One region of the Ralstonia sp. 24A2 genome, then DNA from elsewhere that is predicted to be linked to it. Evidence: predicted binding sites of a transcription regulator. Region 1 holds the regulator's gene; the other holds the start of a gene.
What was found. Region 1 encodes FNR, which switches genes on or off when oxygen is low (the NO sensors DNR and NnrR bind a similar motif). Its sites were predicted from a motif close to TTGATNNNNATCAA; they were not measured.
Positions count from the first base shown of each region.

Region 2: a site for FNR is predicted at 4,195-4,208, ahead of adhP (alcohol dehydrogenase AdhP). Genes of this name have one in related genera too.

Region 1 covers NZ_JBPVZD010000002.1:2,030,569-2,037,102, forward strand. Annotated here, with positions in the region: gene ccoP (cytochrome-c oxidase, cbb3-type subunit III) at 1-573, shown strand, start outside; gene ccoG (cytochrome c oxidase accessory protein CcoG) at 570-2,033, shown strand; gene ACS13N_RS14365 (FixH family protein) at 2,059-2,286, shown strand; gene ACS13N_RS14370 (hypothetical protein) at 2,283-2,537, shown strand; gene fnr (fumarate/nitrate reduction transcriptional regulator Fnr) at 2,574-3,302, opposite strand; gene ACS13N_RS14380 (sulfite exporter TauE/SafE family protein) at 3,481-4,224, shown strand; gene scpB (SMC-Scp complex subunit ScpB) at 4,723-5,565, shown strand; gene ACS13N_RS14390 (pseudouridine synthase) at 5,656-6,534, shown strand, end outside.
Region 2 covers NZ_JBPVZD010000002.1:302,501-309,034, forward strand. Annotated here, with positions in the region: gene ACS13N_RS06235 (indolepyruvate ferredoxin oxidoreductase family protein) at 1-333, shown strand, start outside; gene ACS13N_RS06240 (sialidase family protein) at 492-2,081, opposite strand; gene sbcB (exodeoxyribonuclease I) at 2,677-4,116, opposite strand; gene adhP (alcohol dehydrogenase AdhP) at 4,265-5,287, shown strand; gene ACS13N_RS06255 (2-hydroxyacid dehydrogenase) at 5,359-6,366, shown strand; gene ACS13N_RS06260 (HD domain-containing protein) at 6,367-6,534, opposite strand, start outside.

The DNA.
Region 1 (6,534 bases):
CGCTACGCCGGTATGGACATCAAGCAGATCGCCGCCGACCCACAGGCACACGAGATCGGCCAGCGCCTGTTCCTGAACAACTGCGCGCAATGCCACGGCTCGGATGCGGGTGGCTCCAAGGGCTTCCCGAACCTGACCGACAACGACTGGCTGTATGGCGGTGATCCGGAAACGATCCTCACCACCATCACCAAGGGCCGCCATGGCGTCATGCCGTCGTTGGCGGCGGTGGTGGATGCCAACCAGGCCGCCAACGTTGCCAACTACGTGCGCTCGCTGTCGGGCCTGGCCTATGACCCGATCAAGGCCTCACGTGGCGAGTCGACCTTCAAGTCGGTCTGCGCCGCGTGCCACATGGCCACCGGCAAGGGCAATCAGGCGCTTGGCGCGCCCAACCTGACCGACCGCGTCTGGCTGTATGGCAGTTCCGAGGGAACCATCGTTGAGACCATTCTCAAGGGCCGCGACAACACGATGCCGGCGCACGAGAACCTGCTGTCGCCGGAGAAGATCCGCATGCTCGCGGCCTACGTGTGGGGGCTGTCGAACAACAACACGAGCGCCCAGCAATGAGCGAACACGAACCCGGCTGGCGCCCCATGACACCTGCCGTTGCAACGGCAGGCTCGGACGACACGCCCACCGAGCAGGCGCTCTACGAAGTCCGGCGCAAGATCTATCCGCGCTCCGTGACGGGAGCGTTCGCAAGCTGGCGGGTGTGGATGGTGCTGGCCACGCAAGCCATCTTCTACGGCTTGCCGTGGTTTGAATGGAATGGGCGCCAGGCGGTGTTGTTCGACCTGGGGGCACGCAAGTTCTACCTGTTCGGGCTGGTGTTGTGGCCGCAGGACGTGATCTACCTGACGGTGCTGCTGGTGCTGTCGGCGCTGGGGCTGTTCCTGTTCACGGCAGTGGCAGGGCGGCTCTTCTGCGGCTACGCCTGCCCACAAACGGTCTACACCGAAATCTTCATGTGGATCGAGCGACATATCGAAGGCGACCGCTTCGCCCGCATCCGTCTCGACGGTGAGCGCTGGAGCCTGCGCAAGCTACGCCTCAAGGCGGCCAAGCATTCAGCCTGGGTGGTGATTGCGCTGTGGACGGGCTTCACCTTCGTCGGCTTCTTCACGCCGATCCGTGAGCTCGGCATGGAGACGTGGACGCTGTCGCTCGGGCCGTGGCAGACCTTCTGGATGCTGTTCTACGCATTCGCCACCTGGGGCAATGCAGGCTTCCTGCGCGAGCAGGTGTGCCTCTACATGTGTCCGTACGCCCGCTTCCAGAGCGTGATGGTCGACCCTGATACCTACGTCGTCACCTATGACACGCAACGCGGCGAGCCGCGCGGCAGCCGCTCGCGCAGTGCAGACTTTGCAGCGCAAGGGCTCGGTTCATGCGTGGACTGCAGCATCTGCGTGCAGGTGTGTCCGACCGGCATCGACATTCGTCAGGGCCTCCAGTACGAGTGCATCGGCTGCGGCGCCTGCATCGATGCGTGCGATCAGGTGATGGACAAGATGCGCTACCCGCGCGGCTTGATCCGCTACACATCCGAGCGCGCGATGCACGACCGGCTTACCCCGAAGGAGGCGCGGCGCCATCTGCTGCGCCCGCGCGTGCTGATCTATACCGGGATCATGCTGGTGCTCATTACGGGCTTCATCGTTGCGCTGACGATGCGCCAGCCACTCAAGGTGGACGTGATTCGCGATCGTGGTGCACTGGCCCGCGAGGTGGACGGCGGCAAGATCGAGAACGTCTATCGCCTGCAACTGATGAATGCTTCCGAGCAACCTATGCGCGTGACTATCACTGCTGAGGGGCTGCCGCAACTGGACGTGCAGGGCGGTCGTGGCGAATCGACCACGCTTGAACTGGCGCCGGCGGCCAATCGTCTGCTGCCGATCCGCGTGCGTCGCCCGGCAGACGACGTGGGAGCCGGCTCGCACAAGATCCGCTTCGTGATCCAGGCAGACATCGGCAGCGAAAGCCTCGTGCTGCGCGAGCCGTCGAGTTTCATCGTGCCGCGCTGATGCGGTTTTAAAACAGGAGACACAGATGCAGACAATGCAATCTTCCGCTCCGGCCCGGCCATGGTGGCGCGAGCCCTGGCCTTGGCTGCTGATGGCCGGCCCCTTTGTCGCCATGGTCGGGTGTGGCGTCACCATCTGGCTGGCCGTGTCGCATCCGGACCCCGTCATTCATGACAACGTCGTGCGGCGCGGCTTGGTCGTCGAGAAGCCCGTCTCCGTGCCGGCCCAAGCCGCCCACGGGGAGGTCCGATGAAACGCCGCCTGCTGATGTGGATTCTCTGGCCAGCATTTCTGTGCGCAGCGCTGGCCGAGCTGGTTGTGTTTGCGGTGGTGGACCCGGCCGATCTGCGCTTCTTCGGCGAGCAGATTGCCGTGTCGGCCGAGGCGGTCTACACGGTGTCGTTCTTCGTGTTCTGGTTGCTGTGCGGATTGTCGAGCGCACTCACGCTGTACGTGTCGCCGGGTATCGGCAAGCTGGAGGCGCATGAGCATCCGCTCGTATGAGCAGATGCCTTGGAGGCAGTGGAAGTGATGAGCGGCTCAGTTGGCCTGTCCACTCATTACCTGGCGCAGGCCTGCCATGTCGATCAGCTTGACGTGGCGCTGGCGGATCTGGATCAGGCCGGCTTCAGCAAAGCGCGAGAACAGGCGGCTTACGGTTTCGAGCTTCAGGCCCAGATAGCTGCCGAGTTCTTCGCGGCTCATGCGCAGCACGAACTCGGTCGACGAATACCCGCGCTGGGCTGAACGCTTGGACAGGTTGAGCAGGAACGCGGCAAGGCGTTCTTCAGCGCGCATCGAGCCGAGCGTCAGCAGCATCTGGTGATCCTGCGAGATCTCCTTGCTCATGAGGCGAAGGAACTGGTGCTGCAAAGAGGGCAGCCGGCGCGAAAGCTGTTGCAGTTGGTCGTAGCGCACCACGCAGACTTCGGTGTCTTCCAGCGCGGTGGCGTCCGATACGTGGCACATGTCGCCAATGCCGTCGAGCCCGACAATCTCGCCGGGCAGGTGAAAGCCGGTGATCTGATGGCGGCCGTCTTCCAGCGTCAGGTGCGTCTTGAGCGTGCCGAAGCGGATGCCGTACACGGCTTCTAGCGGTTCACCGAGGGCGTAGAGCGTCTGGCCTTTCTTGATGCGGATGCGCTCGGCAACCAACTCATCCATCTTGCGCACGTCTTCCGAATTCATGCCCACCGGCAGACAGATCTGGCCGAGTACGCAGGTGGAACAACGGGAAGCTTGGTCGGTGAGTGCGATTCGTGTGAGCACAGGGGGCGAGTGAATTTCGAGTAAGTGAAATGAGAAATTCTTGTGATGCAACCGCGGCCTATTATAACGGCGACCATGCTGATATCGGATTGTTCCGATAACGTGAATTGCGCGAAATGCACGGAATTCCCGTCAGCAAAACACTAACTTTGGCCCATATCAAAAGAGCGTCAAAAAGATGAATGTTGCTGCGCTCGTGAGCGTTTTTCTGATCGCGCTGCTTGGGGGGGTCCACTGCCTGGCAATGTGCAGCGGTATCGCGTTGGCCGCTGAGCGCGGGCAGGTGCCGGTGCGCATCGTTTCGCGTCGCAGGCTGGCGTTCGAGCAAGCGGTCATGCATGCCGGGCGCATCAGTATGTACGCGGTGTTGGGGGCCATCATGGGCGCGCTCGGTGCCACGGTTTGGCGCCAGCAGTGGCTGCCGATTCAACGCGGATTGTTCGCATTTGCCAGTGCGCTGCTGCTGGTTTATGGCGTGCTGCTACTCGTACGTACCACGGGTGATACCTGGCGCAATCCTTGGTTGGAGCGCGTGCTTGGTCGGGTGGCTGGTGCGCTGTCGAAAACGGGGGGGCGATTGGGTGGAAATCTGCATCGCAGCCCGCCGTTAGTGCGGCGCTATGTCACGGGCTTGGCATGGGGGCTCGTACCGTGCGGTATGGTTTACGGGGCCCTGGCAGTGGCGTTGTTGGCGGGCAACGCGTCATCGGGGGCGGTTGTGATGCTGGCGTTTGGTGCGGGCACGCTGCCGAATCTGCTCATGATGTCCGGGTTGGCTGGCTGGTTGAGGGGGCTGTCTCGCCGAAAATGGGCGCGTGGCGCGGCGGGTGCCGCCATCGCCGCCTTTGGCATTTGGGGGCTGGTGTGTGCTGCGTGGCTGCCAGAGATGCTCAACGCACACGGTTTCTGCCTAGTGCTGTAGCTGTTTGAAGCACCTGCAGACCAGCGTCTGGCCTGGGGCGGGGCACTAGGACATCTTCCCGGTTGCGGCACCGCAGGAAATTGCCCTACAATCAAATACAATTCGACTCGCCCACCGCGCAGATCAACAATCCTAAGCGCGGCGCCAAGCGACGCCATCCAGCGCGAAAGCCACAAAAAAGGCCGCCCTGGACAGTCGATTCGGGCAGGGTGCCAGTCTTCGTTGGCAACCGCCCGGTGCAGTATCCGTCCCCATGGCGGCGGAAGAAATTGCCCTTGTGGTGCCTGACCGGCACCGGATCAACTCGCTCCTCCGGCCCTTTTTGCGGGCACAGCCACTGCGTTTCGGTGTAAGGCCCAATTGGTCTAATTGGCCCTCGCGCGCCGGGCCCGGGCGGGCAACAGCATTCAGACATGCCGCGTGCGTCGCGGCGGGACGACAAACCTCAAGCGTGACGGCGACCTGCCGACCGCGAGCAATGACGAGCCGCTCAACCGAATGAATACCCAAGAGGCGAAGATCGTCCTCGAGACCGCGCTGATCTGCGCGCAGGACCCCTTGCGAGTCAATGACTTGCGCAAGCTGTTCGATGAAGATGTTTCCGCGGACACCATTCGCGTGCTGCTTGAAGAGCTGCGCCAGGACTGGCTCAACCGTGGTGTCGAACTGGTCGCGCTGGCCTCGGGCTGGCGCTTGCAGAGTCGCCCTGAGATGCGCGTGTATCTCGATCGCCTGCATCCGGAAAAGCCGCCCAAGTACTCGCGCGCGGTGATGGAAACGCTGGCGATCATCTCGTATCGCCAGCCGGTCACGCGCGGTGATATCGAAGATATTCGCGGCGTCACGGTCAACACGCAGGTCATCAAGCAGATCGAGGACCGCGGCTGGATCGAGGTGATTGGCCACCGCGATGTGCCGGGCCGTCCGGCGTTGTATGCCACCACCAAGCAGTTTCTGGACGACCTCGGCCTGCGCTCGCTGGATGAGCTGCCGCCGCTCGAAGATGCCCGTGCCCAGGCGCAGGCAAGTTTGCTGGAGCAAGGCGCCATCGAATTCGAGGGCGCGGCGATCGCGGTGCAGGAATTGACTGCGCTGGTCAACGATGCGCCGGAGGGCGAGGGCGCTCCGGCGCCTTCTGACGACGTAACCGAACCGCTGCTGGCCGAGGCGGCGAAAGCAGATACACCTGTTGTGCACGCAGAAGCCGAGGCCGCCGCCGAGGTCGAGGCGAGCGGGTCGAACGCCCCCGAAGCTGAAACCGAAACCGTTGAGGCGGAATCGGAAGATCCGAACAAGACCGTGGCTGAGCCGTCAGCGGCTTCCACGAATGAACACTCGTAATGCCATGCCGGCCGCCCAGTCGGCGCATGGCCTGAACCACTTGAATTGAAAGACGTTGTGAGCACCCTGCCAGATTCCATGGATACACGTATGCCGGCTGACGCCGACGCTTCCGCACCCCGGCAAGAGGGCGCAGGGGATGGCGCTGAGTCGTCCGCGCCCCGCCGCAAAGGGTTGCGCCGGGGCCTGCGCAACCTCGTGGCGTCGCGCCGCCAGCAGCAGGACGACCGCCCGGAAGGCGAGGCGTCTGCAGGCGAAGTTGCAGCCGATGCCGGCCAGCCTGCGCAGCCGCGCAAGAGCCGCGCTCCGCGAGCCCGCAAGCCGAAAGAGGCCCCCGCTAGCGATGTGCCGGTGGTAACAGAATCTGCCGCACCGGTTGAAGGCGCTCCCGCGGAAGGCCGGGGCGAACGCGGCGAGCGACGCGGCCCGCGTGGCCGGTTCGGCAAGAGCCGTCGTCGTGAGGGCGAGGGTCAGCCAGCAGGCGAGCGCACTGAAAATGCGGGGGGCAAGAGCGCCAATGCTGGTCGCGGCAAAGGTCAAGGCCGTAACGGTAAGCCACAGCAGGGCAAGGCAGGCAGCCAGGGGCGCGGTAGCCAAGGCGGCAAGGGTGGCAAGGGTTCTGACGACGTTTTCCAGTACGTGATTTCCGGTGCATACGACTCCGAAGCCGACACTGGTGGAGCATCGCAGTCGAGCAAGGCGCGTGAGCTGACCGCCGAGGACGATGCGCCCAAGCTGCACAAGATCCTGGCCGACGCGGGCCTGGGCTCGCGCCGTGACATGGAAGATCTGATCCTGCAAGGCCGTGTCTCGGTGAACGGTCTGCCGGCGCACATCGGTCAGCGCATTCTTGCCACCGATCAGGTGCGCGTGAACGGCAAGCTGATTCAGCGCAAGCTGCCCAACAAGCCGCCGCGCGTGCTGCTGTACCACAAGCCGGCCGGCGAAATCGTCAGCCAATCCGATCCG
Region 2 (6,534 bases), 1.7 Mb from region 1:
GTCAAGAAACGCTTCGGCCCGAACACGATGCGCATCTTCAAGGTGCTGGCCAAGCTCAAGGGCCTGCGTGGCACGGCGTTCGATGTGTTCGGCAAGACCGAAGAGCGCCGCACCGAGCGCGCGCTGATCGGCGAATACCGTGCGCTGGTGGATGAGCTGGTGAAGGGGCTGTCGGCACAGAAGCTGGCGCAGGCCGTGGAATTGGCGCGCCTGCCGGAAGACATCCGCGGCTTCGGCCATGTGAAGGACGCCAACCTGGCAGCCGCACGCATCCGCTGGAACAAGCTGCTGACGCAGTGGCGTGATCCGGCGGGGGCGCAACGCGCGGCCTGATGGATTGATGGTCGGGGAAGTGCAGCAAGACAACCGGAGGCTTCTGCCTCCGGTTTTTTTTTTGATCACCGCCTTCGCTTACGCATGGCCTTTGACCTCGCAGGCACGCGCGTCGCAACGGATCGGGCGGCGACCTCCCGTCGCCGCCGCGTCTGCGCTTATGGCAATCCCGTGATCTTGCGCGTGAACTCGCCTGTCACGTTGGGGGCTGTCGCAATGCCGAACACTGGATACACGGTGGTCGGGCCGGCCGCAGCCAGGCCCATGTAGTCGCCAAGGAAGTGGCCACGCGCCACCGGTGCATTCAGGATGTTGAACGACGCCGTTGTCAGTCGCTGCTCATTGCCCCAGTTGGCGGGGTTCGTGCACGCGGTCGACGTAGAGCAGAAGAGCGCGAAATAGTCAGTGCCCTCGAAGCCGGCGGGCGTGTTCGTGTCGTTGCGGAAGTCGTAGTAGGTCACCACGACCGTCTTGCCATCACCCGATGCCACCACCGCAGGAATGAATGCCTGCTGCCGGCACGGGTTCGCGGCATTCACCGGCGTCTTGTTGATCATCACCGGCGTCGACCAGGTGACCCCGCCGTTATCCGATTCGGTAAAGACGATGCCGTCGACCGGGATCGACCCCGTGGGCGTGGTGCAGTTGGCGGTCGAAAAACGGGCGTCCTGCCAGGCGAGATAGATGGCGCCGCTGACCGGGTTCACGGCAATGCTGTAGAGAATCGAGGCATCGCGGATCGGCTGGCCGGTGTCCGGCGTGACCACGCCGACCACGGCAATATCGGTGGCGAACGTCGGCGAGCTCCAGTTCGCGCCCTTGTCCGTGGACTTGATGTAGCCGATGCTCAGGCCCGACTGTGTGACGCCGATCGCCGTAAAGAAATCGAGCAGCGTCCCATCCGGCAACACCCGCACGATGTTGTCGATCGTCTGCTTGTTGGTGCCCGGCTGGTAAATCGGGGCCGCTGCGCTCCAGGTGGCGCCGTTGTCGGTTGATCGTGCGAAGAAGCTTGGGCCGCTGAAGTTGAACTTGAAGTTCGGGGCACCGCCCGCCGTGGCGTTGTGCAACTCGCGTGCGATGGCAACGCCATCGTTCTGCGCAAGCAACTGCGCGCCTTCCTTGGTTGCCGGGAACACGCTCAACTGATCCCACACCGCATAGACGTAACCATTCGCGGTCGGGTCTGCGGTGAGCGAGTTCTTGTCGTTGAGTGTATGCGGCGAGCTGCTGCGGACCAGCGTCGCCGGTGGTTGCCATGTCGCACCGTGGTCGGTGGAGCGGCTCACCAGCATTGCGCTGTTGCGTGCCCCAAACGGGGTGGTCGGCTTCATCGGGTCCAACGCCAGCGACATGAAGAAGGCGGTTCCATCCTGCGCAAAGTCGACCCAGGGGTCCGAGGCGCGACGGAACGTTCCTCCCGTACACGCCGTCACGCCGGGTGGGATCGAATTGGCCCAGGTGCTACCCGCATCCGTGGAGACGACGCCCACCAGGCCGCGTGAGCCGCCGTCGTTCCAGCGGTCCTGCTGGTGGCCGGCCAGCAAGCGAGACACGTTGGTCGGGTCGACCGCCACCCATGGCTCGATCGACGTGGATGGAAACAGGGTGCTCCCGAATGCGGTCTCCTGTGCGTGCACATCGTCAGTGGTACACGCGTTGAATGGATCGCCTGCGGCCACCTGAACGAGCGGGCCGAGCACTTGCGCCTGGGCGCCTGGGCCGAGCGCGCAGGTGAGCGCGATCATGCCGCCACCCGCGATACCTAGGGAGATGAAACGGGACAGGCGCCTGCCATTGGTTTTTTTCATACTGTGCCTCGCGAAACCGGTAGAACACGTTTGCATGGCCCCCTTCGCATCACCGGCGCCAGGACTCTCTCTCCGTGATCGGCCGATCCATGTGCGAGAACGACTAGCCCCGCCGCGAAGCCACCCTTGCTGCCGCCCGCCGATAGATGCACCTACACACTAGGTCGCGCTGGCCACCTGTGTATGAAAAGTTCATTGCAGATGCGCGCGCGTCACGCAGCATCCACCGTTCAGTTGATGTGCGATTGGATGTGCGGCAGCGCGATGGAGAACCACACTCACGCGCCTGCGGGCGCGCGGCCCGTCAGAGCGACGGCCTAAGCGATAACGACCGCGTTTGCGTGCATCGCTGAGTACACCGTTGACGCCGTCGCATCAGGGTCTGAGCGACCGGCCCCAGTGACGGGCAAAGGCACAGCGCGAAGCCAGAGAGATCCGGAAAAGGACGAAAGGCTCGGAAGCGCGCGCCCTCCGAGTGCCTTCTTGCGCTGCGGGACACACCGCGCACAGTCGCGCGGCGTGTCGAATCCGCTCACCCCGGCACGATCTGCTGCGCGTAGTCGTACAGGTCTTGCAGGATGTTCTGCGCGCGCACATCGCCGCTCTCAGCGGCTTCGGCACCCAATTGCTGGAGCCGCTCGCCAAAGGCTTCGAAGGTCAGATAACCACCGTTGCCCTCAAACAGGCGCTCGGCACGCAGCTGTTCCCACTGTTCGTATTCCTCTTCGGAGAGCGTGTCGGGAAAGTTGCGCGCGCGATAGTGGAACAGCAACTCCGGCAGGCGTTCATCGGCGAAGTCCGGGTGCAGTTGCGCGAGCTGTTCGCCGCTGAGTGTGCGCAGTTCGTTGAGCGTGCGACGGTCGTCATTGCCGACGAAGCCGCCGTAGAGGTTCTGGTCGACGTCTTCAATCGGCTCCAGCTCGCGGGCGTAGACCTTGCGCCAGGTCTCACGCATGTCCGGTGCGCTCTGGGCGATGTGCGCATGCTGTTCGATCACAGTGAAGTCGATACCCCAGCGCGCGGCCTGCTCAGGCTGCAGCGTCTTCAGATTGCTGATGACGATGGGCGATTTGTTGATGTGGATCGACTTGATGGGCAGGCGCGTGGTGCCTTCGGTCAGATCGGCGGTGCGCGTGAACATGCGCTCGCGGATGGTGGCGACGTCCATGTCGAACAACTCCGACGGATCGAACGCCAGGTCCCACACGATCAGTTCGTTCTTGTTGGTCGGATGCCAGCCGAGCGGCCACACCACCGCCATGCAGCCGCGATCGACGCCATACATGCCGGAGATGTGCAGCAGCGGCTTCGCCGCATCACCGATTTCCGCCAGCACGCGGTCTTTCTTGCGCAGCGCGAAACAGAAATCGAACAGGCGTGGCTGCGCGTTGCGGATCAGGCGCGCCAGCGCAATCGTCGCGCGCACGTCGGACACCGCATCGTGCGCGGCTTCATGCACCAGGCCGTTGGCTTGCGAGAGGTGCTCCAACTTGAAGCTCGGCTTGCCGTCTTCGTGCTTCGGCCACTGGATGCCTTCAGGGCGCAGCGCCCACGTGGTGCGCACCACGTCGAGCAAATCCCACCGGCCGCATTCGTTCTGCCACTCGCGCGCATACGGGTCGATCAGGTTGCGCCAGAACAGGTGGCGCGTGACCTCGTCGTCAAAGCGGATGGTGTTGTAGCCGACGCCGATGGTGCCGGGCGTGCCCAGTTCGCGCTCGATGGCTTGTGCGAACTGGTATTCCGGAATGCCCTGCTTGGCGCACTGCTGCGGCGTGATGCCGGTGATCAGGCACGACACCGGATCGGGCAGCCAATCGTTGGAGGGTTGGCAGAACAGCTCGACCGGCTCGCCGATCTCGTTGAGCTCGGCATCGGTGCGGATGCCCGCAAACTGCGCCGGGCGATCGCGGCGCGGCACGGCGCCGAAGGTTTCGTAGTCGTGCCAGAGAAAAGTTGGGGTGACGGGCAAGGCAACCGCTCGCAGAAAAGGCCAGAGATGCCGGCATGCTAACAGCCTTGCGGATGCCATCCGGCAGCCGGCCAGCCATTGATGCACATCAACCCGCAGCCGGCGGGCGTCGACCAGACTGGTATCTCCCCCAATCAGGAGATGTCCCATGGCCCAGTCAATGAAAGCGGCGGTTGTCCACGCCTTTGGCGAACCCTTGCGCATTGAGGAAGTGCCGATTCCCACACCCGGGCGCGGCCAGATTCTCGTCAAGATCGCGGCCTCGGGCGTGTGCCATACCGACCTGCACGCCGCCGATGGCGACTGGCCCGTCAAGCCGAGCCTGCCGTTCATCCCCGGGCACGAGGGCGTGGGCTATGTAGCGGCCGTGGGCGAAGGCGTGACCAACGTCAAGGAAGGCGACCGCGTGGGCGTGCCCTGGCTCTACACCGCCTGCGGCCATTGCGAGCACTGTCTCTCCGGCTGGGAGACCCTCTGCCACGAGCAACAGAACACCGGCTACTCGGTCAACGGCGGTTATGCGGAATACGTGCTGGCCGACCCGAACTACGTCGGCCATCTGCCGGCGCAGGTCGGCTTTGAAGAGATCGCGCCCATTCTGTGCGCGGGGGTGACGGTCTACAAGGGCATCCGCATGACCGATACGCGGCCCGGCCAGTGGATTGCCATTTCCGGCATTGGCGGGCTGGGGCATGTGGCGGTGCAGTACGCGATTGCCATGGGCCTGCACGTGGTGGCCGTGGACGTGGCGCCCGACAAACTGGCCCTGGCGCGCGAGCTGGGCGCCAAGCTGGTGGTGGATGCCAGCCAGCAGGACCCGGCTGCCGTCATCCAGAAAGAGATCGGCGGCGTGCACGGCGTGCTGGTGACGGCGGTGTCGCGCAGTGCGTTTGCGCAGGCGCTGGGCATGGTGCGACGTGGCGGCACGATCTCGCTCAACGGGCTGCCGCCGGGGGATTTTCCGCTGCCGATCTTCTCCACGGTGCTCAATGGCATTACGGTGCGCGGCTCCATTGTCGGCACACGGCGGGATTTGCAGGAATCCCTGCAGTTTGCCGCCGAGGGGCTGGTACGCGCCCATATCCACCGCGACAAGCTCGACAACATCAACCAGGTTTTCGCCGACCTGAAGGCCGGCAAGGTGGATGGCCGCATCGTGCTGACCCTCTAGGCACCTGTTCATGATCGCGCCCGGCGCGGGGCGAGTAAGCTTTCAGCATCACGTCCGCTCGCTCCACCGCCATGCGCATCCTCTTCTTCAGCAGCCACCGTTACGACGAAGACAGCTTCCGAGTTGCTCAGGCCCAGGCCCTGGCGCGCGGCGGCCAGCACGTCGATCTGGTCTTCCAGCGTGCCCACCTGGACGTGCACACCGCGCCGCTCGCAGCCGGCTTTGAAGTGGTGTGTCCGTTCGTCAACGATTGTCTGAGCGCCGACGTGCTGGCGGCGCTCGCCGCCGCCGGTACACGGCTGATCGCCCTGCGCTCGGCGGGCTTCAACCACGTCGATCTGGCGGCCGCCCAGCGCCTCGGGCTGACGGTGGTGCGCGTGCCAGCGTATTCACCGTACGCGGTGGCCGAGCACGCGGTCGGCATGATCCTCACGCTCAACCGGCGCCTGCACCGCGCCTGCAACCGCACGCGCGAGGGCGATTTCTCGCTGGATGGGCTGCTGGGCTTCGACTTGCATGGCAAGACCGTCGGCGTGGTCGGCACCGGGCAGATCGGGCAGGTGTTCGCGCGGATCATGGCGGGCTTCGGGTGCCAATTGCTGGCGTTCGATCCGTTTCCGCAGACCGCCCTTACCGCATTGGGTGTGCGCTACGTACCGCTGCCGGACTTGCTGGCGCAATCCGACATCGTCAGCCTGCACTGCCCGCTCAACGCCGATACGCACCACCTGATCGACGCCAGCGCGCTCGCCAGCATGAAAACGGGGGCGATGCTGATCAACACGAGCCGCGGCGGCCTGGTCGACAGCCCGGCGCTGATCGACGCGCTCAAGATCGGCCAGCTCGGCCACCTTGGCCTGGACGTGTATGAGGAAGAAGCGGACCTCTTCTTCGAAGACCGCTCCGCCGATGTGCTGCAAGACGATGTATTCGCGCGGCTGCTGACATTTCCCAACGTCATCGTCACCGCGCACCAGGCGTTCTTCACGCGCGAGGCGCTGGCGGGCATTGCGGATACGACGCTCGCCAACGTGGCGGCATGGGCCGCCGGCGCGCCCGTGAACGTGGTGAAGCCCTAGTTACGCCGCCTCGGCCTTCGGCTTGGACAGTTCGCGCTCACCTTCTTTCACGTAGATGGAGTTGCGCGGCTGGGCCAGCACGCGGCGCACCATCGGCTCGAAGAAGGAGAGCGGCAGGTTGTCGTAGTCGGCCATGAAGGCGGCGCCGTCGTATTTGGCGCAGAACTC